Myxococcus guangdongensis: one gene and its partner. The protein of the gene in region 2 interacts with the protein of the main gene of each other region in a pairwise test. Links are inferred from orthologs where the notes say so. Each region holds a gene or a part of one and is shown on either strand. Other genes may lie near its edges. The genes, in order: lysA and LXT21_RS38960.

Region 1 (6,403 bases), on a different replicon or contig from region 2:
CGCAGCTCCTCGGCGAGCTTCGTCGCGTTGGGCTCCGTCATGGGCACCAGCGGCAGCCGCACCTCCGGCCCGAAGAGCCCCAACAGGTGCAGGCCCCACTTCACGGGGATGGGGCTCGACTCCACGAAGAGCAGCCGGTGGAGGTTGTTGAGCTTCACCTGGAGCTCGCGCGCCTTGGCGAAGTCGCCGGCCCGCGCGGACGCCACCAGGTCCGCCATCATCCGGGGCGCCACGTTGGAGGACACGGAGATGACGCCCTTGCCACCGCAGGCGATGAAGGGCAGCACGGTGAAGTCGTCACCGGACAGGAGCGTCAGCCGCTCGCCGCACTTCTCCAGGATGTCCACCGCCCGGGCCATGTTGCCGGTGGCCTCCTTGATGGCCACCACCTCCGGGAAGTCGCACAGCCGCTGCACCGTCTCCGGCAGCAGGTCCACGCCGGTGCGACCGGGGACGTTGTACGCGATGATGGGGAAGCCCGGGTGGGCGCGCGCCACCGCGCGGAAGTGCTCCACCAGGCCCGTCTGCGTGGGCTTGTTGTAGTACGGCGTGACGATGAGCGTGCCGTCCGCGCCCGCGTCCCGCACGCGCGCCACGCTCTCGATGACTTCGGCGGTGTTGTTGGAGCCCGCGCCGCCCACCACCAGGGCCCGGCCCTTCGACTCCTCCACCACCACGCGCACCGCGCGGGCGCGCTCGTCCGCGGACATGGTGACCGACTCGCCCGTGGTGCCCATGGGGATGAGCACGCGGGTGCCGCCCTCGATTTGCTGCCGCACCAGGGCCCGGTAGGCCGACTCGTCGAGCGCGCCGTTGCGGAACGGGGTGGCCAACGCCGTCATGGAGCCTTCGAAGGTCTTCATGCCGGCGCTTATATGTTCAGGCCCGCTCGCCGCGCCAGAGATCCTCGGTGCGCTCGCGCTCGCGCACCACCCGCCAGGCCGACTCGGCCACCAGCACCTCCGCCGGACGGGGGCGGGAGTTGTAATTGGAAGCCATGCTCATGCCGTAAGCCCCGGCGCTGAGGAAGGCATACAGCTCGCCTGGCTGGGGGAGGACCAGGGGGCGCGCCTTGGCCAGCACGTCGGTGGACTCACACACCGGCCCCACCACATCCACCTCCACTTCCTTGCCCCGCCGCTTCACCAGCGGGACGAAGCCGTGGTGGGCCTCGTAGAGGGCGGGCCGCAGCAAGTCGTTCATGCCCGCGTCGACGATGGCGAAGCGCCTGGCCGGCGTCAGCTTGCGGTACAGCACGCGCGTGAGCAGCACGCCCGCGTTGCCCACCAGGGAGCGCCCCGGCTCCAGCACCAGCCGCGCGCCCGTGTCCTTCGTGGCCGCGAGCACCACGCGCGCGTACTCCTCCACCGACGGGGGCGTCTCGTCCGTGTACGTGATGCCCAGCCCGCCGCCCACGTCCAGGTACTCCAGAGGGTGCTTGCGCGCCTTGAGCTCGCGGTACAGCCCCGCGACCTTGGTGAGCGCCGCGCGCACCGGCGAGCTCTGCGTGAGCTGCGAGCCAATGTGACAGTCCAGGCCCGCGGCCCTGAGGCCCTTCATCTTCTTGGAGCGCTCGTACAGCGCCACCGCCTCCTCGAAGGGCACACCGAACTTGGACGTCTTGAGGCCCGTGGCGATGTAGCGGTGCGTGCGCGCGTCCACCTCCGGATTCACGCGCAGGGCGAACGGCGCCTTCTTCCCGAGCCGCCGGCCCACCGCGTCCAGCGCCTCCAGCTCCTCGGCGCTCTCCACGTTGAACAGGAGGAGGCCCGCGTCCAGCGCGGCCGCCATCTCCTCCGGCGTCTTGCCCACGCCCGCGAACACCGTCTTCGCGGCCTCGCCGCCCGCCTGCCGCACGCGGGCCAGCTCTCCGCCGGAGACGATGTCGAAGCCCCCGCCCAGCCCCGCGAACAGCCGCAGGATGGAGAGGTTGGAGTTGGCCTTCACCGAGTAGCAGATGAGCGGCCGGGCCTCGCCGAAGGCGTCGACGACGGCGCCGAAGTGCCCGGTGAGCGCCGCGGTGGAATAGACGTAGGTGGGCGTGCCCACCGCGTCCGCGATGGCGGGCAGCGGCACGCCTTCCGCGTGCAGCACGCCCTTTCGAAAGGTGAAGAAGCTCACGGGACTCCGGCGTCCGCGTCGGTGGTGGTGGTCGGCGTCACCACGCCACCATCCGTCGTCGGCGACACGGAGGGCCCGGTGGGCGCCACCGTCGTCGGCGCGGTGTCCGACGGCGGAGGAGGCGTCTCCGTCGCCGGCGCGCTCGGCGCCAGCGGCGGCTTGGGCGCGCCCTTGATGCCACACGCCACCATCCCCAGCACGAGGAGGGCGGCGATGCTCGGCGAAGCGAGGGCGCGCTTCATGATTAGAACTTCACGCCCAGCCAGCCGCGGATGGTGTGCGGCGTCTCCAGGTCCCGACGCAGCACCTCCTGGTACTGCTGCAGGCCGCTCATCGGGAAGAGGATGCCGTAGGCGAGGCCCGCGATGAAGCCGTCCTCGGTGGTGTAGTCCACGCCCGCGTTGAGCTCGATGCCCAGCGACTTGCTGGTGAACGACGGCGTCGACTCCGCGTAGAGCGCCTGCGAGTAGATGACCCGGCCGTACACGTCGATGCCCGGCGCCACCGCGTACTTCACGGACGGGCGGATGTAGAACGCGTCGGTGATGCCGCCGATGAGCTGGCGCCACAGGATGAGGTCCACGCGGTAGTCGCGGTTGAAGCGGAAGTTGCGGATGGCGTCATCCGCGCAGCCGCCCGCGTCGCAGCGGTACTGGGGACCTTCCACGTCGCCCGGCTGCGTGTAGTTGTTGGGGCCGTTCGGGTTGCCGGAGCCGGTGCGGCCCGGGTAGTTGCCGAAGCCCGGCGCCTTGTCACCGGAGGCGAAGCCCAGCTCCAGGCCCACCGTCAGCTTGTTCTCCACCGCCTTCACCTCACCCTGCAGCACGCCGCCGAACTGGGCCACGCGCAGGCTGGGGTCCGCCATCGACTCGTTCAGGCTGAGGCCGCGGCTGTTGATGCTGCCGAGCACCGCCGCCAGCTCCATCTCGATGCGCCAGGAGCGCTCCTCGTAGCGCAGCCAGAAGTCCGGGACGTACAGCTTGGCGTCGCGGGGGATGAAGCTCACCTGCCCCGTCGTGTCGTTGGTGATGTCCTGGTAGTTCTGCGTGCGGTAGGTGAAGTGCAGGCCGTACTGGAGCACACCCTGGTTGTTGTCGAGCTTGGAGCGGATCTGCGCGTCCGTGTCCCGGCGGGCGATGGCGAGCACCCAGCTGTGGGCGTCATCGGCCTGCGTCAGATCCACCGGCTCACCCTGGGCGCCGGAGCGGTACACCGAGCCCTCGGAGTTGAAGTCCAGCATCGGCGTGACGTACCAGCCGGCGAACGGCTCGGTGACGAACTGGATGCGGTCCACCGTGTCGCCGAAGTCGCAGTCGAAGCAGTTGCCGTCGTTGCGCAGCATGCCCAGGCCCCAGTGGCTGCCCATGCGGCCGAAGCGCAGGATGCCCACCGGCGTGTTCACCTCGCCGTAGGCGCGGCGCAGCTTGATGGAGTCCGACAGCGTGTTGCCCAGGGACTCCTGGTCCTCGGAGAAGATGGTGAAGACGTTGCGCGTGTCACCCGGGTAGAGCGTGTCCGGCGTGGAGCCGAGCACCAGGTTGTCCAGGCCGTCCACCTGCAGCTTGATCTTCACCTGCTCGGACACGTTGAACGTGGGGTCCAGGCGCAGGCGCATGGTGGCGAACGACTGGGTGTTCGCCGACACGCGCGAGGAGCGCGGGAAGAGGTCCTGCCCCGGAATCGTGGCGGGCAGCCGGCCCAGGTCGAACTTGTAGAAGAGCGTGGGGCGCAGGCGGAAGTAGCCGTCGAGCTGGAAGACCTCCAGCTTGCGCTTCTCCTCGGGGTACTCCTCGCTCCACTCCTCGCCGTTGAGGGACTGCTTGGCGGCCTCGGCGCGAATCTCTCCGCGCAGCTCCTGCTTGGTGGCCTCCAGGTCGTCCTGGGTGACCGTCTCACCCGCGGGCACGGCGGCGGGCTGGGCGGCGGCGGGCTGCTCGGGGGAGGCGGCCGGAGCCTCGGGGGCGGGGGCGGGCGCGGCCTCCGCGGGCGCGGGCGCGGGCGGAGGCGTGCCCCCGGCGGGCACCTGGGCGGTGGCCGTGGAGGAAGCGACGAGCAGCGCCGCCAGCAGGACGTGAGACATGGGCAACGATCTCCAGGGCCGCTCAGGGCGGCCGGGTCGGAAAGGCGGGCGATTCAAGCCATGGGACAGGGGGGTGTCAACGCCAACCGGGACGTCGGTTCGCGCCGTTGACGACAGGACGCCCGGGGTCATTTCCCTGCCCTCCCCCGGGGTTGGCACTTCGGACAGGCGTAGGTGGTGCGCCCGGCCTGGGTGAAGGACTCCACCGGGGAGCCGCACCTGGAGCACGGGCCGTCACCGCGGCCGTACACCAGGAACGGGTTCTCGGAGCCGCCGTCCTCCAGGTACACGGGCTCCTCGCCCTGCTGCTCCTCGAGGCCGAAGTCGATGCTCTCCCGGATGGCCTGGACCAGGCGCTTCCAGTCGTCCGGGGTGAGGGTGGAGGGCTTGCGCGCGGGGTGCAGGCCGGCGCGGAACAGGGCCTCCGCGGCGTGGATGTTGCCCAGGCCAGCGATGCGCGCCTGATCCATCAGCGCCACCTTCAGGTCCTGTTTCGAGGACGCCACGGCCTGCTCCAGCTGGCCGGCGGTGAGGCCGTCCGCCAGCGGGTCCCTCCCCAGGGCCTTCACCACGTCGAGCGAGCGCAGGCCCGCGGCGGGGGTCGGCTCCATGCGCCCGAACATGCGCGCGTCGGCGAAGTGCAGCACCTGGTCGTCGTCCAGGTGGAAGCGGGCGCGGCTGTAGGGGACGACGTCGGTGGGGGCGCGGCGCACGAACTTGCCCGTCATGCCCAGGTGGCCCAACAGGCCCCGCCCCTCCTCGAAGGAGAAGAGCAGGTACTTGCCCCGGCGAACGAGCGACTCCAGTCGCCCCTGCAGCTGCGCGAAACGCGCACGGTCGGCGCCGCGGAAGACGCGGGTGTCATCCGCCTCCGCGCGCACGAGTCGACGGCCCGTGAACCAGCGCACCAGATTGCGCCGGGCGATCTCCACTTCGGGTAACTCGGGCATCCGCCCGGGCACATAGCACCGGCCCCAAGCCCGGCCCACGCATTAATTGCAGCGGCCCCCCCGGGCGCGGGCTCACCCGCGAGGCTTCTTCGGCTCCAGCGCCCCCAGGCCGCCACGGCCCTCCGGGGTCACAGACGGGGTCGTCGACCCGGGCGCCTCGTGGGGCCAGGGCGTGGAGGCCCCCCGTGGATCATCCGGCGCCCCGCCCTTCCCCGGCTCCACCGGGAACGGCTTCGAGCCGAGCCCACCCGAGTCCTCCCGAACCTCTCGCGCCGCGAGCCGTGGACGCAGCCGCAGCGCCCCTTCCGCCGGCGTCGCCTCCAGACCTCGCACCTTGGCGCCTGCTGGAGCACCCACCTCGGGTGCCGCCCGGGGAGCACGCCGCGACCTCGCCTGCGCGCGCGCCCGTCGCTCCAGGAAGGCCATCACCCGCTCGCGGTGCTCGTCCGGATGCCGCCGGGGGTCGAACGTCGTGGAGCGGGCCTCGATGAGCCGGAGCGCGGCGTCCAGCTCGGCCGGCGCCACGCTCGCGCCCGTCGTCTCCAGCTCGGGGAGCTGCTCCTGCGACACCACCTCGTCCACGGCGTGCAAGGTGGACAGCACGAGCCCGCGCGCGTGAGGCCGCACCAGACACAGGTGCCCCTTCTGGTACAGCACCAGCCGCCCCACGCCCACGCGGCCCGACGCACGCAGCGCCTCCGCCATCAGCGCATACGCCGGCTCCGCGCCGCGCGCCGGCACCAGGTGGTACGACGTGTCCAGCAGCAAGGGGTCCACCTGCGCCGGGTCCACGAACTCCTCCAGCGCGATGACCCGGCTCGACACCGGGTCCAGCGCGTCCAGCTCGCCGCTCGTCACCGTGACGTGCCGGCCGTCCTCCAGCGTGTAGCCCCGCACCACGTGCTCGAGCGGCACCTCCTCGCCCTCCGCGGAGCACACCCGCTTGTTCTGGATGCGGGCGCCGTCCGCGTCATGCAGCAGGTGGAAGCGGGCCTGCCGGGAGGCGACGACGCCGTGCAGCCTCACCGGGAGCGCCACCCGCCCGAAGCTCAACGAGCCCACCCAGACCGGACGCGCCATGACGACCTCCTCGCGGTGTCATCCACGACCGACACCGCTTTCATGAAACGTCGATGGCCCCGAGCACCGCGGCAAGGCTCGCACGCACCATCGGAGGGCACGCGAGCCCTCCGGCGCCTCGGGCGGCGCGGGTCCGCTGTCGGTCGGAAGCGGCACGAGGGGCTTGCCGTGG
Region 2 (10,684 bases):
GAGCCCTCGGCGGAGGAGCGTCAGGCCATCGACGCGTTCCTGGCCACGCGCAAGGGCGAGCTGCGCGCGGTGGGCTCGGTGACGGTGCCGACGTACTTCCACGTCGTCAACAAGGGCACGGGCATCGCGAACGGAGACATCCCCGAGTCGCAGATCAACGCGCAGCTCACGGTGCTGAACCAGGCCTACCAGGGCACGTCGTTCCGCTTCGTGCTCCAGGGCATCACCCGCACCACGAACTCCAAGTGGTACGCGCTCAAGAGCGGCAGCGCCAACGAGCGCGCCATGAAGAAGGCGCTGCGCCAGGGTGGCAAGGAGAGCCTCAACATCTACTCGGCGAACCTGAGCGGCGGCCTCCTGGGCTGGGCGACGTTCCCCTCCAGCTACGCGTCCAACCCGCAGCAGGACGGCGTGGTCCTCCTCTACAGCAGCGTCCCTGGCGGCACGGCGGCGCCCTACAACGAGGGCGACACGGGCACGCACGAGGTCGGCCACTGGCTGGGCCTGTACCACACGTTCCAGGGCGGCTGCACCGGCGCGGGCGACAGCGTCAGCGACACCCCGGCCGAGGCCTCTCCCGCGTACGGCTGCCCCGCCGGCCGCGACACCTGCTCGGGTGGCGGCGCGGACCCCATCACCAACTTCATGGACTACACCGACGACAGCTGCATGAACACGTTCAGCGCCGGTCAGATCACGCGCGCCGATGACCTGACGGCGGCGTACCGCTAGTCACGACGTTCGACCGACAGCCCATCCGTCGGACCCGACGCCGGGGTCTCCCACGTGGAGGCTCCGGCGTCGTCATGTCGGGTTGCGCAGTTGGTTGCCCTCCTGAAGCAGACGCCCCGCGAAGAGCCCGACCTCAGACGTCGCATCGCCTCGTTGCTCGACATCTTCGGATGTGCCGAAGCGTTCCCCGCCCTGCGGAGAGCTCTTCAGCCCCCCGCAGGAGTCCGATGAGCTCCATCTCACCGCGCGCCATGCCGCGGCAGTCCTCGGCCTCCCGTCACGAGAGTTCGTGCGGCTTCATGAAGGAGCGGAGGCCTGGCTTCCACCCCGGTTCTCGCACGATGGGTGGTGCAGCGAGTGCCTGGCGTACTGTCGTTGATGTGCCAAACGTGCCCCGGTGAAAGCGGCCTGGAGGGCCAGGGGCTGTCCGGGTGGAGGTCTTCGCGGACCGCGTGCGATTCGCCGGGTGGCCCTTAACCATTCAGGGGAACGTGGGTTGTAGAGGACAACTCGGAGCCTCGACATGTCCCGCCTTCGCCTGCTTGCCCTCCTCGGTGTGTCCCTCGTCTCGGCGTGTTCCTCGTCAGCGAATGACTCGGAAGGCCCTCCTTCCGACGAGGGGGTCCTCACGGGCCCGGATGCCGGCACCCCGGAGGATGGGGGCACCTCCGCGGACAGCGGCACACCCGTGGACCCCACCGCTGACGCCGGGACGGAGGACGAGGACATCACCGCGAGCGTCTGCTCCACCCTCCCCTTCCCCTCCCCCTGTGTCGAGCCGCAGCCCGGGACCCTCGTCACCGCGGCGAGCGACTGGGGCGTGCCCGGCCCCCATGCCGTCACCGTGGAGCGCGTGGCGAATCCGCATCCGGTGGCACGAGGACAGGTCCTCACCTACCGGCCGACGGGGCTGACCTCCGTCCCCGTCCTCTTCTTCTCGCACGCGTTCGGCGCCACGGACGCGGACCTGTACGCCGAGCTGTTCCAGATGCTCGCGAGCCAGGGCTACGCCGTCGTCTTCGTCCCCTACCCGCTCACCCCCGACGTCGAGCGTCCGAACGAAGCCCGCTACGACTGTCTGTGGCAGGGCTTCCTCGCCGCTGTCGCCCAGCAGCAGGGCCGCTTCGACCTGACGCGCGTGGGGTTCTTCGGCCACAGCTATGGCGGCGCCGCGACACCGGACATGGCGCGCCGGGGCTTCGTCGAGCGGGGCTGGGGAAGCAACGGGCGGTTCATCTTCTCGATGGCGCCCTGGTACTCGTGGGGCCGCGACTACCCGACGCTGCCGCTCGACGTGCGCGCCGTCATCCAGGTGTACGCGGACGACGAGGTCAACGACCACGCCACCGCCGTCCAGGACATCTGGAACAAGTTGCCCACAGGCCTGGAGCGCGCGTGGCACACGGTGCAGAGCGACGCGTGTGGCTGCGGGCTCAACGCCACGCACACCGTGCCGATGTCCCGCGCGGGCCTCACCAACAACCCGGAGAACGTCCTCAACAGTCAGGACCGTCTGGCCGTCTGGCGACCGCTGCATGCGCTCGCCGTCTATGCCTTCACCGGCAACAGCTCCGCCCGGGACGTGGCCTTCGGGACGGACCGGAGCCAGGGCCACTGGCTCGCCTGCCGGGGCCGACAGGTGCGCCCGCTCCTCACGAGCCGCACCGTGCCACTGCCCACCGCGTGCCACGCCTACACGTACCCGTACGCGGACCGCTGCCAGTACGCGGACCCCGGCACGCCCTGCCCCTGAGGCCGGCCCTCCGTCACGGACTGCGCGGGCAGGCGGGCGGCTCCGATGGGCAGCGGCCGCCCGCGTCCTTCGGGGTTGTCTGCGTGCACTCCATGATGTGCTCGAAGGTGGTGCTCGTCGCCAGGTCGATGGCCGCGCCGTCCCACCCGCGCAGGATGCCGTGGCCCGCGCTGTACTCGATGCGCGCGTTCGCGATGAACGGCGCCGCGGGCTCCTGGAACACCAGGATGGCCGAGCTCACGTCGAACGAGTCCGGCAGGTAGTTGCACCCGAACCCCGAGCACTGGCACGGCCCGCCCGCGTAGCGCACCACCACGGACTCCAGCCGGGACTCCGGGTTCAGCCCCTCGAAGCTGATGCCCGCCCAGGCCCCCACGACCGGGTGCTCCAGGGCCGACGTGAAGACGATGGGCTTCGCCGCCGTGCCCGCCGCGACGAGCGTGCTGTTCGCGAAGACCACGCGCAGCATCGTCTCCGGCTCGAAGCGCAGCTCCGCGCCCGCCTCGATGGTGAGCTTCGCGGGTGCGTTCAGCGCACCCACCTGGAGCCCCTCCAGCCGATACGGCACACCCAAGTCCTTCAACGTCGCGTCCGCCCCCAGGTAGTACACCGACGACGACGCGATGGACGGCCCCACGAAGAGGGTATCCTCCACGTTGCCCGTATACGTCCCCGTGGGCAGCGTCCCCAAGGCGTTGGGATTGACCATCATCGGATGGGGCCGTGCCTCGTTCCCCGCGTCCCGGATGGTCAGGTCCGACGAGCCCTCCGCGAACCCCGCCGTGCCATTGAGCATGATGCCAGGCCCGCGCGAGTTCTGGATGGTGACGTGCTGGACGAACAGCGGCCGGGGACCGGGCAGCTCCGCGCCCGCGTTCACCCGCACCGTGGCCAGCGCCGCCCCAGGGTCACCTCCCCCCGAGAACACCACCCACGACAGCCGCGCCGAACCTCCCGTGCCAATGAGCAGCTCTCCCCATGGCCTGCCCGACTCGTCAGGATCGAAGCGGATGGGCTGCTCCTTGCTCCCCTCCACCCGGAGCACGCCTCCGCTGTCCACCTGGAGCGAGGCCCCAGGCGCGATGTGCACCGTCACACAAGGCGCCACGGTGACCTGTCCTCGAAGGGTCAGGTTGCTGGTGATGACGTGAGTGCTGCCCGCGGCCCAGGTCTCCGAGGTGGTCACCAGCCCCTGGTGCTCGACGGCCGCGCCCGAGACGGCGGGACACGACTTGCCATCGGGCGTTTGTGAGTCCTCGGAACAACCGGAGACCAGCATGGCACTCAGCATCAATGGAAGCACGAGACGTCGCGACGAGACCTGCATGGCACCTTCCCCAAGACGGATGGACTGCCCCCCTGCGCGCGACCATGGCCCATCCGCTCCGGCGCGCCAATCCCGTCGTTACAATCGTTTACATGCGCCACATACCCACGCGACATCGCGCGTCTTGAGTGCGCACCATCCCGAGAGGTCCAAGGTTCCTGGGGGTTCGCGATGTCCCTGTGTCAGACCCGCCGTACCGATGTGTCCCGCGCCGTGTTCCTGGTCCTCGGCGCCTGCCTCCTGGTGGCGACGTCGACGTATGCCGCGCTCCAGGAGCGCCCTCTCGTCGCGGCCCGGAACGAAGCGCTGTCCTTCACCCCGCTGACGGACCTGTCCGTGCATCAGCAGGCCCTGGTCGACCTGTGGCGACGGCCCTCGACTCCATCGCAGTGGGGACAGTGGTTGGTGGACGGAGGGGTGTGGCAGCTGCGCAGGCTGCAGCCCCGGGAGTGGGTGAAGCAGCTCATGGCATCGGGTCCGGGCGCCGAGCGGAACTAGACTTCGACCCATGGCCTCGTCACCCGCCTCCGCCATCGAAGTGCTCCTCATCGAGGACGACGCGCACCTGGCGCGGCTCACCGCCGAGTACCTGGAGCGTCAGGGCGTGAAGACCTGCATCGCGCGGGACGGAGAGCAGGGGCTGGTGGAGGCCTCGCGGCGCGCGTTCGACGCCATCCTCATCGACATCATGCTGCCCCGGAAGGACGGGCTCACCGTGTGCCGGGAGCTGCGGGAGCGCTCGGCGGTGCCCATCCTCATGCTCACCGCGCGCGGAGAAGAGGCGGACCGGGTGATGGGGTTGGAGCTGGGCGCGGATGACTATCTGCCCAAGCCCTTCTCGTCGCGAGAGCTGCTCGCGCGCATCCAGGCCCTGGTGCGCCGCAGCCGGGGACACCTGGGTCCCACGCGCGACGTGGTCCGCGTGGGTGGCCTCTCGCTGAACCGGAGCGCCATGCGGGCCTCGCTGAACGGACAGACGCTGTCGCTCACGCGGCACGAGTTCACGCTGCTCCTGGGGCTCGCCGAGCGGGCGGGCCGGGTGCTGTCCCGAGAGCAACTGCTGGAGCTGGCGAAGGGCGGAGACCCGGAGGGCCCCGTGGACCGGGCCATCGACGTCCACGTATCCCGGCTGCGCCAGAAGCTGGGTGACGACGCGCGCAACCCGCGCATGCTCAAGACGGTGCGTGGCGTGGGGTACGTACTGGAACAGGGTGAGGAGTCATGAAGCTCTCCGAGCACCTGCGCCCGCGCCGGATGTTCTGGCGCATCTATCTCTACGGCCTGCTGATGCTGGGGAGCGCCGTCCTCGCCCTGGGCATCATCGCCGAGGCCATCGAGGCCCAAGGCGGGGGGCGCATTCCCGCGCTGGACCGCAAGCTCGAACAGGTGGTGAAGCTCGCGCCGACGGACGCACCCGAGCTCGAAGCGCTGATGCAGTCCATCGCCACGGAGCACGGGCGCAATGTCACGCTCTATGACCTGGAGGGACGATTGCGCCACAGCACGGCGAATCCTCCCCCTCCCATGCTCGACGAGAACGAGTGGAAGACCGTCCGTCTGGGGTACAGCTGGATCACCCGCGAGGAGGGCCCGCTCTGGGTGACGCTCACATGGCGAGGCTCGACGCTGGAGGGCTACATGCTCCGCGATGCCTCCACCACGCGACGGGGCTACTTCTATCTCGGCCTCGTCGTCACCGTCGTCCTGCTGGTGCTCGCGCTGCTGTCCATCCCGCTCGCGCGCGCCATCGCGTCTCCGCTGGAGCGACTGACCCAGGTGGTGGGCGAGTTCGGCCAGGGGCAACTGTCCGCGCGCGCGAACCTGAAGGGCCGCAACGAGGTGGCGATGCTGGGCCGCGCCTTCGACGAGATGGCGGCGCGCAAGGAGGCCCTCATCCGGGGACAGAAGGAGCTGATGGCCAACGTCTCCCACGAGCTGCGCACGCCCCTGGCGCGCCTGGGCGTGACGCTGGACCTCGTCGAAGATGGCCAGCCCGAGGAGCTGGCGACCCGGCTCCCGGAGCTGCGTCGCGACATCGGTGAGCTCCAGCAGCTGGTCGACGGGGTGATGCAGATGGCGAGGCTCGACCTGGAGACGAACCAGGCGGGACAGCCAGGACCGCGCGTCCAGCGGGTGAGCGTGTCGCTGCCGGACTTCCTGCGAGACACCGCCGAGCGCTTCCAGCGCGCCGCGCCCGAGTGTCCGCTCGCGCTCGAGCTGCCCGAGGCGCTGCCCGCGCTGGAGGTGGACCCGGTGCTGGTGCGCCGCGCGCTCCACAACCTGCTCGACAACGCGCGCAAGTACTCGGGGCCGGGGAGCGCCGTGACGCTGCGGGCCTCCGTCGATGGAGACACCGTGCGACTGGAGGTCGAGGACCGGGGCATCGGCGTGAGCGCCACGGACCTGCCTCAGCTCACCACGCCCTTCTTCCGCACGGACCGCAGCCGCGCGCGGGAGACAGGTGGCGTCGGGCTGGGGCTCACGCTGGTGCGCCGCATCGTCGAGGCGCACGGCGGCACGCTGTCGTTCCAGCACGCCCCGGAGCAAGGCACCCGCGCGACGCTCGTGTTCCCGAAGTCGCCGGGCCTCCAGTCCGCGGCCTGAGCTCAGAGGCCCTTCTTCTGCCTCAGCGCCTGTTCGACCTCGGGGAGGAACGGACCTCCCCCCGTCTGCACATGTGCCCAGGCCTTGGACGTATGCAGGACACCGCCATGGATGACCTCGGGGACGAAGGTCCGCGGGTGATGTGACGGTTCGCCGACGTCGACGTCCGGGGTGAAGGACTGCCAGCCCTTGCCGCCCACGATGAGCGTGCGGTAGGCCTCGGGCACCGAGCGAGGCGCGCCAGCCTTGGCCCAGATGGCGGTGTGCGAATCGAGCACCACGGCCCTCGCGATGAGCGTGCTGCTCGTCCCCAGGCTCGCCTCCGAATCACCGCCCGAACCGACGATGACTCCGGACGCCACGACGTCGCCGTCCACCGCCACACGCGCGCTGCTCTCGAAGCGGATGTTGCGGGCCCGGAGCTGGCCCGTGATGAACAACGTGCTGACCGCGTAGTCATCCGTCGTGCAGACGAGGTCACCGCTCGTCACCAGGTCGCCGTCGATGACCAGCACCCAGGGGCCATCCCCCGTCATCAGGTCGTGGTCCACGTGGAGGCCACCCTCGATGAGGCGAGGACGGGGCTCCTCGTCGACCAGCGTGCGGTTCTCCAGCAGCCAGTCCCGCATGTCATGTCCCTTGAAGCGCTCCGCGAGCTCCTCGAACGAGACCTCGCGCCCCAGCATGTCCAACGTCTCAGCATCCGCCATGCGTGGAGCCTCCCACAGGGAGGCTCACTCCGCATCCACGTCATCAGAGGCCGCGCTTCGCCTTCAGCGCGCGCTCGACCTCCGGGAGGAACGGACCGAGCCCCGCGCGGGCACGCACCATCGCCTTGTCGACGTCCAGGATGTCGACGTCGAGGACCTCGGGGACGAAGGTCGCCTCGTGAAGCTTCAGGGCGCTCACGTCCACGTCCTGCGTGAACTCCTGCCAGGCCCTGCCGCCCACGATGAGCGTGCGGAAGGCCTCCTGGATGGAGGACTTTCCACCCCCGGTCGCCCAGATGGAGGTGTGCGCATCCAAGAGCACCGCCAGCGCGGTCAGCGTCCCACTCGTGCCCAGGTTCGCCTCGGAGTCACCTCCCGTGCCGACGACGACTCCCGACGCCACCAGGTCCCCATCCACCGCCACGCGCGCGCTGCTCATGTAGCGGACGTTGCGAGCGCGGAGCTGGCCCGTCACCAGCAGTGAGCTGGTGGCGTAGTCGCCCGTGGTGAACTTCACATCTCCCGTCGTCACCAGGTCGCCGTCGATGACCAGCACCCACGGCCCGCTCCCCGTCTCCAGGTCGTGGTCCACGTGGAGGCTGCCCTCGATGAGCCGAGGCCGGGGCTCCTCGTCGACCAGCGTGCGGTTGCCCATCAACCAGGACAACAGCTCATGGCCGCGAAAGCGCTCCGCGAGCTCTTCGAACGACACTTCTCGCCCCATCGCATCCAGTCGCTTCACATCGGCCATCCGTCAGGCCCCCTACTCCACATCGAGAGGCGCCGGCCGCTTCTTCCCGTACGCGGCCTCGAGAATCGCATCGCTGCGAAGGCCGCTCGCCTTCGCCGCCTCCACGTCCAAGCCCTCACCGTGTCCACGTCCACGTCCCTCGAACACGAGCACGCTCCCGTTGAACGAGGCCGTGCGCGGACACGACGGCAGCTTCAACCCCGAGCGCAACAGCTCACACGGCAGCGAGCGCCCATCCTCATACGTCGCCGTCCCATCGCGTTCGGTGAGCAGGTAGTTCACCCGGCCCGCCTCGAAGCGCAGCGACACCAACCCGCGCCCGAGCAGCCGCTCCACCTCCCCGCGCGGGCGCTCCTGCTTCCAGGGCTCCTCGCCGCCCTGCGAGAAGAGCAGCCACTCCTTCCACCTCAGCGCGGGCATCCCCAGCGCCTTCGCGTCATCGCGCTGCACGCGCACCGTGCCTCGGAAGGCCTGACAGTGCGTCGTGTCGCAGACCGCGCGGCCCGGGTGTCGGCTGTGCCGCTCGTTGTGCGCAACCACGCGCGCCAGCGCCACGCGTGCCTCGCCCTTCAGCGCCACGTCCTCCGCCGCCACCACGCCCGCCGTGTATTGCAACCGCGTGGTGCGGAACACGAAGTCCGAGCCCCGCCGCGCCTTCATCGCGCTCGGTGACGTGGGCACGCCCTCGGGTGGCCGATACGCTGGCGGAGGCGACCAGGTGAACACGCCCGCGTAGTCGCGCCCCTCCTCCGGTCCCTTCGGGAAGCGCACGCGCCACGGCGCGCCCAGACACACCGCCGCGCCCTTCGTCGTCAGCGTCTCCAGCCGCGCCCACTCCACTGGCGAGGACTTGGGCATCCCACCGTCCACCGAGAACCCCACGCCCGGACACCGCGCCTCCACCTCCCGCGCGGGCACCAACCCCAACACCTGCACCCGCGCCGCCTCCACGCCCGCCTGCTTGCGCGCACGCGTCAGCGCCGCCGGAATCTCCTCCGCGAACTGCCGAGGCATCTTCCCCGGCCGCACCGCCACCACCACCAGGTCCTCGTCCACCGCCGCAATCCAGCCGTACTGCGGACGGCTCGCCGCGTCCCGCACCGTCCCCGTCTTCGTCGCCACGCCCGACAGCGCCTTCGAAGCGGGCAGCTCCGCCAACGTCCCGCGGTCCGCGTTGTCCGCGAGCAGCGCCAGCACGTCCGGCCGCGCCTCCGCCAGCAGCCGATACGCCTGCGCCAGTCCCCACGGCGACAGCGACAGCGTCGAGCGCAGCCCCACCATGTCCGCCATGTCCGCGGGCGTCCCCGTCAGCCCCAGCGCCGACAGCACCGGGCCCCACGCACCAAAGGCCCTGGGCGCCGAGCCCGCCGCCTCCCAGTCCAGGAAGTACCCGTTGCACGAGCGCAGGAGCGCCGTGCGCGCGTCCACCTTCGCCGGCAGCCCCGGACCACAGACCCACTCCTGCACGTCCACGCGCGGCGCCAGCACCGGGTGCCCCACGCCCGCCGCGTACACGAAGGGCTTGAGCGCCGAGCCATACGGCAGCGCGCGCCGCACCTCGCCCTCCGACAGCAGCACCTCGCCCGAGTGCCGGCTCACCACCACCGTGGCCGGCCCCGCCGCGCGCACCTCCACCTCCGCCAGCTCGTCGATGGACAGGGGCACCACCCACCGCGCGCCGTCGTGACACTGACGCAGCCGGCGCGACAGCGCCTTGGGGAACCCCACCGATTCACTGAGCAGCCGCGCCAGCGCCCGCCGCGCCCGCGTCGAGTCCACCTCGGGCGACGACGCCAGCTCCGACGCCGCGCGGGACAGGGACTGATAGCCCCCCTCGCGCCACGCCGGCAGCTCGCCGCTCACCGCCACCGCGAAGGCCTCGTGGAACAGCCGGTCCTCGCTCGACTGCGGACACGCCCACCACAAGAGCTGGTGCGCCAGCTCGTGTCGCAGCGCCACGCGCAGCCGCTCATCCAGCACGCCGGGCGTGTTCTGCCTCAGCTCGACGAGCCCCGGCCGGCCCTGCGCGTTGCGCTCGGGGGACAGGGCCGCGCCTCGCTGGAGGAGGATGGAGGCCGGGGCCTTCGTCGGCGCCCCGCCCACCTCCGCGGAATACACCGCCTCCAGCGACGCCCAGCCGGCCTCCGCCTCGCGGCGAAGCTCCGACTCGGGCGTCACGTCCCCCCGCGTGACGAAGGTGGGGGTGGCCGTCAGCAACACGGCCACCATGGAGACCCACCCCATCGACTACAGGTCTCCCGTGCCCTTCTTCGAGGGGAGCACCTTGAGCGAGTCCGCGGCCGTGCGGCCCCGGATGCTCGCGGCGTACATGTCCTCGATGCTCGCGGGCGGCGCGGAGAACGTGCCGGGGAACTGCGCGCGCAGCACGTAGCCCACCGTGCGCGGGCTGTCGCTCCACCACGCCGGCTCCTCGAAGAAGAACGTCGCGCGCTCCGGGCTCAGCACCCGGCGCTTGAGCGCCTCCGGCACCAACGGCAGCGAGTGCGGAGGACCGCGGAACACCTTGTCCTCCTGCAGCGCCACGAAGCCCGCGGGCACCGCGTCCTCCACCACGTAGTAGGCAGAGCGCACCCTGTTGCCGCCGCGAGCGTCCATCGTCAGCTCCACGTAGACCTCCTCGCCCTGCGCCACCGTGTCGCCCGCGCCCAGCTTCACCTTCCCGCCCTCGCGCAGCACGTAGTAGGCGCGCTGCAGCGACATGCCCTCGGACTGCTCGCGCACCGCGGAGAGCGGCGTGAGCGCCGTGGCCTGCAACGTCGCCACGCCGTCGAAGCCGCCCACGTCCA

What was found.
Region 1: the proteins of LXT21_RS38960 (region 2) and lysA interact in binary tests that used the Escherichia coli proteins (3 or more experiments, as listed by UniProt). The link is inferred for Myxococcus guangdongensis from one-to-one orthologs.

The regions. Positions count from the first base shown.
Region 1 is NZ_JAJVKW010000008.1:297,294-303,696, forward strand. What follows is about bases 1-2,932. They hold lysA (diaminopimelate decarboxylase), read right to left. Parts: upstream 2,122-2,932; coding sequence 880-2,121; downstream 1-879. Other genes in these bases: dapA (4-hydroxy-tetrahydrodipicolinate synthase), read right to left, coding at 1-863; LXT21_RS25175 (hypothetical protein), read right to left, coding at 2,118-2,363; LXT21_RS25180 (TIGR04551 family protein), read right to left, coding at 2,366-2,932. Outside these bases: more of LXT21_RS25180, read right to left, coding at 2,933-4,201; mutM (bifunctional DNA-formamidopyrimidine glycosylase/DNA-(apurinic or apyrimidinic site) lyase), read right to left, coding at 4,330-5,151; non-homologous end joining protein Ku, read right to left, coding at 5,224-6,231. UniProt on the Escherichia coli protein: Specifically catalyzes the decarboxylation of meso-diaminopimelate (meso-DAP) to L-lysine. Is not active against the DD- or LL-isomers of diaminopimelate.
Region 2 is NZ_JAJVKW010000018.1:161,231-171,914, forward strand. Bases 3,367-6,178 are described here. They hold LXT21_RS38960 (response regulator transcription factor), read left to right. Parts: upstream 3,367-4,320; coding sequence 4,321-5,037; downstream 5,038-6,178. Other genes in these bases: LXT21_RS38950 (hypothetical protein), read right to left, coding at 3,367-3,812; LXT21_RS38955 (hypothetical protein), read left to right, coding at 3,984-4,310; LXT21_RS38965 (sensor histidine kinase), read left to right, coding at 5,034-6,178. Also shown: LXT21_RS38940 (zinc metalloprotease), read left to right, coding at 1-732; LXT21_RS38945 (alpha/beta hydrolase family protein), read left to right, coding at 1,256-2,485; more of LXT21_RS38950, read right to left, coding at 2,499-3,366; more of LXT21_RS38965, read left to right, coding at 6,179-6,416; LXT21_RS38970 (hypothetical protein), read right to left, coding at 6,419-7,126; LXT21_RS38975 (hypothetical protein), read right to left, coding at 7,170-7,877; LXT21_RS38980 (SpoIID/LytB domain-containing protein), read right to left, coding at 7,890-10,121; LXT21_RS38985 (alpha-2-macroglobulin family protein), read right to left, coding at 10,125-10,684. UniProt on the Escherichia coli protein: Response regulator member of the two-component regulatory system CpxA/CpxR which responds to envelope stress response by activating expression of downstream genes including cpxP, degP, dsbA and ppiA.